Regions from separate parts of the Delftia sp. Lp-1 genome, predicted to be linked through region 1. Evidence: predicted binding sites of a transcription regulator. Region 1 holds the regulator's gene; the other holds the start of a gene.

Region 1 (5,941 bases):
CCAGGGGCCGGCCACCAGCCACAGGCCGCTGCCCACGCCAAAGGCCGCCATGGCCAGCGCGCCCTGCAACGGGCCGCCGCTGAGCGCGGCGACCAGCACGGCCGAATACAGCAGTCCGCAAGGCATGAGCGCCCAGGCATAGCCTGCCGCCAGCGTGCCGCCCGGCGCCGACACCCAGGGCTGCACGCGCCGCCAGGCGGCGCGGCCGGCTGACTCCAGCCAGGCGGGCTGGCGGGCCTGCACCATCATGGCCAGGCCCCAGGCCATCACGGCGACATGGGTCAGTGTCCAGAACGGCTGCAGCGCCGTGGTCTGGCTGGTGAGCCAGGACAGGCTCTCCATGGCCAGGGCCGAGGCAGCGCCCAGGCTGGCATAGCCGGCCAGACGGCCGCCGTGGAACAGCGCCGTGCGCAGCCACAGCCGGCTTTGCAATCCATGCACGGCCACCACCTGCGAGCCGCCGCCCTGCCCCGCCCCGCCCGTGACCACGCCGCAGGGCGCAGCGCACATGGCAAGGCAATGGGGCCCGCCGACGAGCCCCATGATCAAAGCGGTCCAGAGCAGCGACAACAGCATGGGGCCTAGATGATCCTCGAAAACCGCGCCCGGTTCTTGTCCGCCTGCAGATATCGGTCAAACAGCATGGCCACGCCGCGCACGAAGTACCAGCCCATGGGCGTGACCTGGAAGCCCTCGTCGCTGATCTGCACCAGACCCTTGGCCTGCAGGTCCTCCAGGGCCGCCATCTCGGGCGCGAAGTACTCGCGAAAGCCCAGCAGCCAGGCCTGCTCCATGGGCTCGAACAGCACGGCGCCCTGGCACATGATGGCCATGATGACGGCGCGGCGCACCAGGTCGTCGCGCGACAGCGCCAGGCCCCGCACCACGGGCAGGTGGCTGGCGTCGATGGCGTCGTAGTACTCCTCCAGCGTCTTGGCGTTCTGGCTGTAGCTGGCGCCCACCTTGCCGATGGCCGACACGCCCAGCGCGATCAGGTCGCAGTCGGGCTGGGTGCTGTAGCCCTGGAAGTTGCGGTGCAGCCGGCCCTGGCGCTTGGCCACGGCCAGCGAGTCCTCGGGCAGGGCGAAGTGGTCCATGCCCACGTAGACATAGCCACCGTCCATGAACGCGGCGATGGAACGCGACAGCATGGCCAGCTTGTCGGCCCCCTGGGGCAGATCCTCGGCCGCAATGCGCCGCTGCGGCTTGAAGCGCTCGGGCAGGTGGGCATAGGCATAGAGCGCGATGCGGTCGGGCCGCAGCGCGTTGACCTGGGCCAGCGTGCGCTCGAAGGATTCGGGCGTCTGCTTGGGCAGGCCGTAGATCAGGTCCACGTTGATGGAGGCAAAGCCCAGCTGCCGCGCGGCCGCCACCAGCTCGAACACCTGCTCGGCCGGCTGCACGCGGTGCACGGCGATCTGCACCTGCTCGTCGAAGTCCTGCACGCCGAAGCTCAGGCGGTTGAAGCCCAGCTCCTTGAGCACGGCCAGGCGCTCAACGCTGACGGTGCGCGGATCGACCTCGATGGAGTACTCGCCACCCGGCTCCAGCTTGAAATGCTCGCGCAACAGGCCCATCAGCGTGCGCAGCTCGTCGTCGGAGAAGAAGGTGGGCGTGCCGCCGCCCAGGTGCAGTTGGCTGACGGTCTGGCCCTTGCCGCAATGGGCCGTATGCAAGGCCATCTCGCGCGCCAGGTAGTCCAGGTAGACGGCGGCGCGATCGTGGTGGCGCGTCACGATCTTGTTGCAGGCGCAGTAGTAGCAAAGCGACTCGCAAAAGGGCACGTGCACATACAGCGACAAAGGCATGGCACGCGCTGCGGTACTCGATTTGCGTTGTTGCAGCGCCAGGATATAGTCCTCTGCACCAAAGGCCTCGACAAAGCGGTCGGCGGTAGGGAACGAGGTGTATCGGGGCCCCGGTACGTCAAAGCGACGCAGCAGCTCTGGGGTGACAGCGGTCATGGGTTTTTTCCTCTAATACCTCGACTGTGCCGCAGCACATCGGTCATGTCCTTGACTCATATCAAGAGTTGTTTGAGGGACTGCTGCGACAATTTGATCCAACTCATCGCAATCCACGAGGTCACCGCCGGCACGCTGTGTGCCGCTGATGTTTATCACTCCATGAACCTTCAGACCATCAAAGCCTCCTGCTCCAACTGCAACCTGCGCGAACTGTGCATGCCCATGGGCCTGGATGCCGAGCAGATGCAGCGCATCGACGACATCGTGGCCACGCGCCGCAAGGTCAAGCGCGGAGGCCTGCTGTTTCGCAACGGCGAGACATTCACCTCGCTGTACGCCATCCGCACCGGCTTCTTCAAGACCTGCGTGGCCACCGAGGACGGACGCGACCAGGTCACAGGCTTTCAGATGGCCGGCGAGATCATCGGCCTGGACGGCATCGTCAACGACCACCACACCTGCGATGCCGTCGCGCTGGAAGACGCCGAAGTCTGCGTCATGCCCTTCGACAAGCTGGAAGACCTGTCGCGCGAGGTCACGGCCCTGCAAAACCATGTGCACAAGGTCATGAGCCGCGAGATCGTGCGCGAGCACGGCGTGATGCTGCTGCTGGGCAGCATGCGCGCCGAAGAGCGCCTGGCCGCCTTCGTGCTCAACCTGGTGCAGCGCCTGCATGCGCGGGGCTTTTCCAAGTCCGAACTGGTGCTGCGCATGACGCGCGAGGAAATCGGCAGCTACCTGGGCCTGAAGCTGGAGACGGTGAGCCGCACCTTCTCCAAGTTCGCGGACGACAACATCATCGAGGTGCGCCAGCGCCATCTGCGCATCCTGGACACGGAGGCGCTCAAGCGCATCGTCAACAGCCAGCAGTGCCAGTGAGGCTGCAAGGGCGGCAAGCATTCATCCGCCAATGAACAAGGCCCGCGACAGCGGGCCTTGTTCATTGCGGCGGGCTCTCGCTCAGTCCCGCCCCAGCCCCTGCATGGCCAGGTCCGGGTCGGGCTCGGAGACCACGCCGTCATTGAGATCGCGGGCCGAGCGGCCCAGCATGGTGGTCATCAGGCTGGAGAGCATGGTCACGCCCCAGAAGGCGAAGAAGGCCAGCGTGTAGATGCCCTGGCGCGACCAGCCCAGGTCGCCGAGCCAATGCAGCTCCAGCGGATCCACAAAGGCAAAAACCAGCATCTCCATCACGGCGGCTGCCAGAAAGGCAGGCCAGGCAATCCACATCCAGCGTTGGGCCAACATCAGCGATCTCCTTGTGCTGTCGAGGGGTCGCCTTCATTGTGCGCCGCGCCAACGCATGGCGCCAAGCCCCGCAGCGCCCTGCACGCCTGTAGGAAACCCTCACCCGTCGCGCATGCCGGAGATGCGATCCGCCATGCAAAAAGGCCGCGACTGCGGCCTCTTGCAGGGGTGCACGGCGATCAGCGGTCCGTGGGGTGATCGTGCGCGGGCGTGGCCGCATGGTTGCGGCCGGTGACGGCGGGCGCCATGCTCTTGGGCACTTCGCGCACGCCATCGGCACGCTCGTTGATCGTGATGCCGTTGCGGTAGTAGTCGGGGTCGATCACGGGATCGGCGCCATTGATGGCGATGATGGCCGTGATCACGGCAGCGACCACCACGGCCGCCGGGCCGGCCACCACCAGCCAGACATGGCCGAACTTCCACCAGGGCTTGCCGGCGTCGGGGTGCGATGGAGCCTGCGCGGGCGCGGACACTGCGGGACTGGAAGACATGGGAAACCTCTTTCTTTCAGGCGGCAGGCGCGGACCGTGCCGCGCCTGCCAGGAACATCACCGGGGCACCAGGAAGACGGCCTTTTCGGACGCGCGTCCCGCGCCCGAATGCACGGCATCGATATCGAAGAATACGGTGTGCGAGCCCGGCTCGGCCGAACCGTAGGGAATCTGCAGGCGCGCCGCAATGCCGCGCGTCTCGGCCGGGCCGACCTCGACTTCCTGCTCGGACGCCAGCTCCAGCCCGTCCAGGCCATGGGTGCTGATGCGGTAGCGCTGGGCCTGCTCGGTGGCATTCATGATCTGCAGGCGGTAGACATTCTCCAGCTTGCCGCCCGCCACGATGCGCGACAGCGAGGCGCGGTCGCGGATCACGTCCACCTTGACCGACTGGCGCAGCGCCAGGCTCACGATCATGGCCACGCTCAAGCCGATCAGCACGGCCGAGTAGATCAGCACGCGCGGACGGAAGATGCGGCGCAGCACCTGGGCACGCCGCCACAGGCCGGCCATGGCGTTCTGCGTGGTCAGGCGGATCAGGCCGCGCGGGTACTCCATCTTGTCCATGATGGAATTGCAGGCGTCTATGCACAGGCCGCAGCCAATGCATTCGTATTGCAAACCGTTGCGGATGTCGATGCCCACGGGGCAGACCTGCACGCACATCTTGCAGTCGATGCAGTCGCCCAGGCCCTGGGCCTTGTAGTCCACCTTCTTGGTGCGCGGCGCACGCGGCTCGCCCCGGCCCGTGTCGTAGCTGACGATCATGGTGTCCCGGTCGAACATGGCGCTCTGAAAGCGCGCATAGGGGCACATGTACTTGCAGACCTGCTCGCGCATGTAGCCCGCGTTGCCATAGGTGGCAAAGCCGTAGAACAGCACCCAGAACATCTGCCAGCTGCCCTGCAGCGCCAGCAGCTCGCCGCCCAGCTCGCGGATGGGCACGAAGTAGCCCACGAAGGTGAAGCCGGTCCACAGCGCAATGGCGATCCACAGCAACTGCTTGAGCGACTTCTTCCAGGCCTTCTCGAAGGTCCAGCCGTTCTTGTCCAGCCGCATGCGCGCGCTGCGGTCGCCTTCGACCTTGCGCTCCACCCACATGAAGATCTCGGTGTAGACCGTCTGCGGGCACGAGAAGCCGCACCACAGGCGCCCGGCCACGGCCGTGAACAGGAACAATGCCAGCGCCGAGATGATCAGCAGGCCCGCCAGGTAGATGAAGTCCTGCGGGTACAGCACCAGCCCGAAGAGATAGAAGCGCCGCGTTCCGAGGTCGAACAGCACCATCTGGCGCTGGCCCCACTCCAGCCAGGGCAGGCCGTAGAAAACCAGTTGGGTGAGAAACACCAGGGCCCATCGCCAGCGTGCGAAGACACCGCTGATGGAGCGCGGGTAGACCTTCTTTTCCGACTCGAACATCGACACCAGCTCGCCCGGATCAGGCGTGGCCGGCGTGATCGGAATGACTTTGCGGGGAGGCTTCCCGGTGTCATCCCCGCTCTCGGGCTTCATGGTGGGTTCCTTTGTTTTTTTGAAATATCTGAAAACTCAAAACGCAAAAAGGCGGCGCCGCAGCGCCGCCCCTGTGCTTACTGACGGACTGCGCCGTCTTTGTGCGACATGCCCCAGACATAGGAAGCAAGCACCGCGATCTGCGCCTCGGTCAGCTTGTCCTTCTGGGCAGGCATCTCGTTGTGCTTGCCGTTGTTGATCATGGCCGTGATGGCGGCCTCGCCCCAGCCGTGCAGCCAGATGTCATCGGTCAGGTTGGGCGCGCCCAGGGCCTGGTTGCCCTTGCCGTCCATGCCGTGGCAGGCAGCGCAGGCCGTGAACTTGGACTTGCCCAGCGAGGCCTTGAGCGAATCGTGCGGGCTGCCCGACAGGCTCAGCACATAGTGCGAGAGGTTGCGCACATCGTCGGGCGTGCCGACGGCAGCGGCCATGGGCGGCATGATGCCGATGCGGCCGCCCGTGATGGTTTCCCTGATCTTCTCGGGCGTGCCGCCATGCAGCCAGTCGCCATCGGTCAGGTTGGGGAAGCTCTTGCCGCCGCGTGCATCCGAGCCGTGGCACTGTGCGCAGTTGTTCATGAACAGGCGCTCGCCGATGGCCATGGCCTGGGGATCCTTGGCCATGTCTTCGGTGCTCATGCTCGTGAACTTGGCGTACAGCGGCTCCAGGTCCGCGCGGGCCTTGGCCATCTCGTTTTCATAGGCGCCCAGCTGCGTCCAT
Region 2 (5,941 bases), on a different contig from region 1:
AGCAGTTGCTGGGCGCCGAGGATGGCGTCCAGCTGCAGGTAGTCGCCATAGCTCATGGACTGGCTGAAATCCAGCTGCGCCTTTTCCTCGGCGACGATGCGCTCGGTCAGGCCGCCATGGATGGGGCAGCCGCTCATTGCGGTGCCTCCAGCACCGTGGCAATGGCGTCGGCCACGTACTGCACGTTGGCGCCGGACAGGCCCGACATGCACATGCGGCCCGAGCGGATCAGGTACACGCCGTGCTCGTCGCGCAGGCGGTGGACCTGGGGCTCGCTGATGCCGGTGTAGCTGAACATGCCGCGCTGGGTCAGCAGGAAGCCGAAGTCGCGCCGCCCGCCAAAGCGTTCATGCAGCGCGCCGTGCAGCTGGGCGCGCATGTCCTTGATGCGGCCGCGCATCTGCGCCAGCTCCTGTGCCCATTGGGCGCTCAGCTCGGGCGACGCCAGCACCTGCTGCACCAGGCGCGCGCCACGGGTGGGGGGCGAGGAATAGTTGCTGCGCACCGTGGCCTTGAGCTGGCCCAGCACATTGCCGGCCGTGGCCGCGTCGCTGCAGACCACGCTGAGGCCGCCCACGCGTTCGCCATACAGCGAGAAATTCTTGGAAAACGAGTTGGCCACGAAGGCCTGGGCGCCCGCATCGGCCAGGGCGCGCACGGACCAGGCGTCTTCATCGAGCCCATCGCCAAAGCCCTGGTAGGCCATGTCCACGAAGGGGATCAGGCCGCGCTCCACGATCACCGGGATGAGTTGCTGCCACTGCTCGCGCGACAGGTCCACGCCCGTGGGGTTGTGGCAGCTGGCATGCAGCAGCACCACGCTGCCCGAGGGCAGTTCGCGCAGTGTCTGCAGCATGGCGTCGAAGCGCAGGCTGCCCGTGGCCGCGTCGTAGTAGGGGTAGCTGTGGGTGCGCAGGCCCGCGCCCTGGAAGATGGCCAGATGGTTGTCCCAGGTGGGATCGCTGAGCCAGACCTCGGCGTCGGGGAAATAGTGCTTGATGAAGTCCGCGCCCAGCTTGAGCGCGCCCGAGCCGCCCAGGGTCTGCACGGTGGCGATGCGCTGCGCGCGCACGGCCTCGTGCTCAGCGCCGAACACCAGGCTCTGCACCAGCTGGCGGTAGGGAGCAATGCCTTCGATGGGCAGGTAGCCGCTGGGGCTTTGCTCGCGGGCCAGGGCATCGCCAGCCTGTCGCACGGAGTCCAGCACGGGCAGGCGGCCGGCCTCGTCGAAATACAGGCCGATGCTCAGGCTGACCTTGTCGGTGCGCGGGTCCTGCTGAAAGGCTTCCATCAGCGACAGGATGGGATCTCCGGGGTAGGGCGGGACGTGGCTGAACATCGAGGCGCGGGCGGTATCGAGGGGGGCAAGAGTCGTCATGTTTCTAAGGGAGGGAGAAAAACGGGAGGCCGGATGTCACCGGGCGGGAACCTGGGCTTGCGCTTGGGCTTGGGCTGAGGTTTGGGGCTGAGGGGCGGGCTGGCCGGCCGGCTTGCGGTACCAGATGGCGTAGATGGCGCCCAGCAGCAGCAGGAAGGGCAGGCCGGTGAGCACGGTCAGGCGGAACACGTCGGTGAACAGCGTGGACACCAGGGCGGCCAGCATCAGAGCCGCGCCCAGAAGCGTCAGCACCGGGAAGCCCCACATGCGGAAGGCCAGCGGCTTGTTGCCCTGGCGCACCCAGTGGATGCGGAAGAACAGGTGGGTCACGAAAATCATGAACCACGTGAACATGGCGCCGAACATGGCCACGGCCATCATCAGCATGAAGGACTGCTCGGGGTTGACGATGTTGAACAGCGTGGCCACGGCAATGCCCAGGCAGGACAGCAGCAGCGCGGGCAGCGGCACGCCGCGCGAATTCACGCGGCCCAGCACGGCGGGCGCATGGCCGGCGCGCGAGAGGCTGAACATCATGCGCGTGGTGATGTACAGCTGGCTGTTCATGGCCGACAGGGCGGCCACCAGCACCACGAAATTGACCACGCTGGCCGCGCCGGGCAGGCCGATGATCTCCATCACCTTGACGAAGGGGCTGCCGTCCTTGCCGGCGGCCGACCACGGCACGATGGCCAGCATCAGCGCGATCGTGGCCAGGTAGAACACCACCAGTCGCACCATGGTGGAGCGGAAGGCGCTGGTGACGGCACGCTGCGGGTCCTTGGCCTCGCCGGCGGCCACGGCGATCATCTCGATGCTCAGGTAGCTGAAGATGGCGATGATCACGCCCACCCAGGTGCCCCACAGGCCGTTGGGGAAGAAGCCGCCGTTGTTGACGTAGTTGGCAAAGCCCACGCCGGCCGGCCGGGTGCCGAACACTACCCAGGCGCCCACCACGATGAAGGCCACGATGGCGATGATCTTGATCATGGAGAAGCTGTACTCCACGGCGCCGAAGGCCTTGACGCTCATCATGTTCACGCCGATCAGCGCGCCCGAGAAGATCACCACCCAGGCCCAGCGCGGCACCTCGGGGAACCAGTAGCCCATGTACAGGCCCACGGCCGTCACCTCGGTGCCCACGGCCAGCACCACGCAGGCCCAGTAGGCATAGCGCACCACGAAGCCGGCCCAGGGGGCGATGTAGTGCTCGGCATAGGCGCCGAACGAGCCCGAGGTCGGGTGGGCCACCGTCATCTCGGCCAGGCAACCCATCAGCAGCAGCGAGATCACCGCGCCGATGGCATAGCTGATCAGCACGCTGGGCCCGGCGAAGCCGATGGCAAAGCCGCTGCCCAGGAACAGGCCGGTGCCGACGGCACCGCCGATGGCGATCATGGTCATCTGTCCGGCTGACAGCTGCTGTTGGAGTCCGGCTTCGCGCTGGACGATGTCTTCGAAGGCTGGCATGGGTTGTTGTCTCCGTTGCTGTGGGGGGCTTCGGAGGCGGATGCTAGTTACGGCCTTCGCAGGGCGTTTAGTAGTTATCCCTAAATGCGCTTGATCTTGGATAAGTTATTCTGTGAAACATGAATTCATAGGTGGTTTATGTCAATCGAGATCGACAGAACGGACCGGCTGCTGATCCGCGCCTTGCAGGACAACGCGCGGCTGACCTCGGGCGAATTGGCGCAACGCGTGCACTTGTCGCAATCGCCGTCGTGGCGGCGCATCAAGCGGCTGGAGGATGAGGGCGTGATCACCGGCTACCACGCCGCGCTGAGCCGGCGCGCCATCGGCTTTGGCGTGCTGGCCTTCGTGATGGTGGGCATAGACCATCAGAACGAGGAGTCATCGCGCCACTTCCAGGAAGCGGTCTGCGCCATTCCCGAGGTCGTGATGTTCCACGGCATCTCGGGGCCGGAGGACTTCCTGCTGGTCGTCGTGGCGCGCGATCTCGATGCCTATTCGGACCTGCTGCTCACCCGCCTGCACCGGCTGCCCGGCGTGCGCCAGGTGCACACGCATTTCTCGCTGCAGGAGTTCAAGGGGCAGTTGGCGGGGCTGCCCGTGGAATAACGGCTGGTGGTGGCGGCTGTTGGCGGCCGGCAGCGCCTGGCTGGTTGCTACAGCAGGCCGCTGTCCAGCGCCTGCATGCCATGGCGCACGCGCACGCGGTTGCAGGCATCGCTGCCGGCCGCAAATTCGCGGCAAGGCGAGGGCCGCCACTCGTAGATGCCGCAATGGGCCTTCTCGCCCACCTTGCCCACCAGCGCTGCGCAGCGCGGGCGCGACCAGTCCGTGCCGCGCATGCGGCAGGTGTAGTCGGTGACTTCCTCGATCAGCCCGGCCGGCACGCGGCCGCCATGCTCCTGCGACTCATGCACGGAAAAGTCCACGCGGAACGACGCGCAGCAGGCGCCGCAGCTCAGGCAAGGATGGGTCATGGCGTGGGCAAGCAGGTGCAGGTGCGGATCGTGGGAGCGCGATTGTCGCGCGCACGCGTGCGGGGCGCCTGGAACCGGCCAAAAACCATGACGGCCATTTGGCAAGACCCTGCCTCTTACTCCGATACCATGCGCGGGCTTCCCACGGGGATTCGATCAAAATCAAAATGAGAATAAAAATCAGTTGATACAACACGCCATGCATTCGATGAATCCCGGGACGGACGCCACGGCTCCGTCCGCACTGTCCGCGCCTCCCAGCTCTCCAAGCCCGGCCACCGCTGCGGCCATCACCCTGGATGCGCTGCCGCGCCAGGTTCCGGCGCGCGTGGTCGAACTCCATGCGGCGCGCGACACGGCCGAGCAGGAACTGCTGCTGCGCCTCATGGAAATCGGTTTCCTGCCGGGCGAGCCCGTTCGCATCCTGGCCGCAGGCTTTCCGGGCGACGACCCGCTGGCCGTGCGCGTGGGCCAGGCCACGTTCGCACTGCGCCGCCATGAGGCGGCCCTGGTGCGCGTGGCGCCGGAGGCGGTGGCATGAGCGCGTCGTCCTCTCCCAAGCTCATCCAGCCGCTGCAGCCTGCCCAGGGTGGTGGCGGCGGTGGTGATTCCGCACTGCGCCTGGCCTTGCTCGGCAATCCCAACTGCGGCAAGACGGCTCTGTTCAACCTGCTGACTGGCGCGCGCCAGAAGGTGGCCAACTACGCGGGCGTGACCGTGGAGCGCAAGGAAGGCTGGCTGAGCACGGCCAGCGGCCGGCGTGTGCGCGTGCTGGACCTGCCGGGCACCTACAGCCTGCACGCCCACAGCGAGGACGAACGCATCACGCGCGACATCGTCTCGGGCCGCCACGCGCGCGAGGCGCCTCCCGAACTGCTGGTCTGCGTCACCGACGCCACCCATCTGCGCCTGAACCTGCGCCTGGTGCTGGAAGCCCAGCGCCTGGGCCTGCCCATGCTGCTGGTGCTCAACATGAGCGACATGGCCAGGCGCCAGGGCATCGATATCGACCGCGAGGCGCTGTCACGCGCCCTGGGCATGCCCGTGCTGTCCACCGTGGGCGTGCGCCAGGACGGCGCGCGCGAACTGCTGCAATGGCTGGACGGCCCCGAAGCCCGCGCCCTGGCGGCGCCGCAGCTGCAGGCCCCGGCCCGCCCGGGCGATGCGCGCGAGCAGGTGCTGGCCCTGCACCAGCAGGTGGCCCGCATCATGGCCGACTGCGTCAAGGAGCCCGTGGTGGACACCCGGCGCGACGACCGCATCGACGCCGTGGTGCTGCACCCGCTGTGGGGCATGCTGCTGCTGGCAGCCACGCTGTTCCTGATGTTCCAGGCCGTGTTCAGCTGGGCACAGCCGCTGATGGACGGCATCGAAGGCGGCGTCTCGGCCGTCTCGGCCCTGGTCAACGAGCACATGCCCGAAGGCGCGCTGCGCAGCCTGCTGGCCGATGGCGTGATCGCGGGCACCGGCGCCGTGCTGGTCTTCCTGCCGCAGATCCTGATCCTGTTCCTGTTCATCCTTGCCCTCGAGGATTCGGGCTACCTGCCGCGCGCCGCCTTCATGCTGGACCGCATCATGGGCAAGGTCGGCCTGTCGGGCCGCTCCTTCATTCCGCTGCTGTCCAGCTTCGCCTGCGCCGTGCCCGGCATCATGGCCACGCGCTCCATTACCAGCTGGCGCGACCGCCTGGTGACCATCATGATCGCGCCGCTGATGACCTGCTCGGCGCGCCTGCCGGTCTATGCGCTGCTGATCAGCGCCTTCATTCCCGAGCGCACGGTGGGCGGCATCTTCAACCTGCAGGGCCTGGTGCTGTTCGCGCTGTACGTGGCCGGCATCGTCAGCGCCATGGCCGTGGCCGGCGTGGCCAAGTTGGCCGGCCGCAGCGCCGGACCCACGCCGCTGCTGATGGAGCTGCCCTCCTACCGCTGGCCCAGCCCGCGCAGCCTGGCCCTGGGCCTGTACGAGCGCGCCATGATCTTCCTGCGCCGCGTGGGCGGCATCATCCTGACCGTGAGCATCGTGCTGTGGTTCCTGGCCAGCTACCCGGCGCCGCCCGATGGCGTCACCGAGGCGGCCATCCGCTACAGCTTTGCAGGCCGCATCGGCGGCTGGC

Evidence for each region. Region 1 encodes FNR, which switches genes on or off when oxygen is low (the NO sensors DNR and NnrR bind a similar motif). Its sites were predicted from a motif close to TTGATNNNNATCAA; they were not measured.
Region 2: a site for FNR is predicted at 3,978-3,991, ahead of LGR64_RS19375 (FeoA family protein). Genes of this name have one in related genera too.

Annotation. Positions count from the first base shown of each region.
Region 1 is NZ_JAJALJ010000001.1:3,527,197-3,533,137, forward strand. Features, by position in the region: gene LGR64_RS15890 (sulfite exporter TauE/SafE family protein) at 1-576, opposite strand, end outside; gene hemN (oxygen-independent coproporphyrinogen III oxidase) at 582-1,964, opposite strand; gene fnr (fumarate/nitrate reduction transcriptional regulator Fnr) at 2,127-2,846, shown strand; gene LGR64_RS15905 (hypothetical protein) at 2,928-3,215, opposite strand; gene LGR64_RS15910 (FixH family protein) at 3,395-3,709, opposite strand; gene ccoG (cytochrome c oxidase accessory protein CcoG) at 3,767-5,221, opposite strand; gene ccoP (cytochrome-c oxidase, cbb3-type subunit III) at 5,299-5,941, opposite strand, start outside.
Region 2 is NZ_JAJALJ010000002.1:570,307-576,247, forward strand. Features, by position in the region: gene kynA (tryptophan 2,3-dioxygenase) at 1-137, opposite strand, end outside; gene LGR64_RS19355 (amino acid aminotransferase) at 134-1,339, opposite strand; gene LGR64_RS19360 (amino acid permease) at 1,415-2,848, opposite strand; gene LGR64_RS19365 (Lrp/AsnC family transcriptional regulator) at 2,987-3,457, shown strand; gene LGR64_RS19370 (YkgJ family cysteine cluster protein) at 3,505-3,825, opposite strand; gene LGR64_RS19375 (FeoA family protein) at 4,025-4,366, shown strand; gene feoB (ferrous iron transporter B) at 4,363-5,941, shown strand, end outside.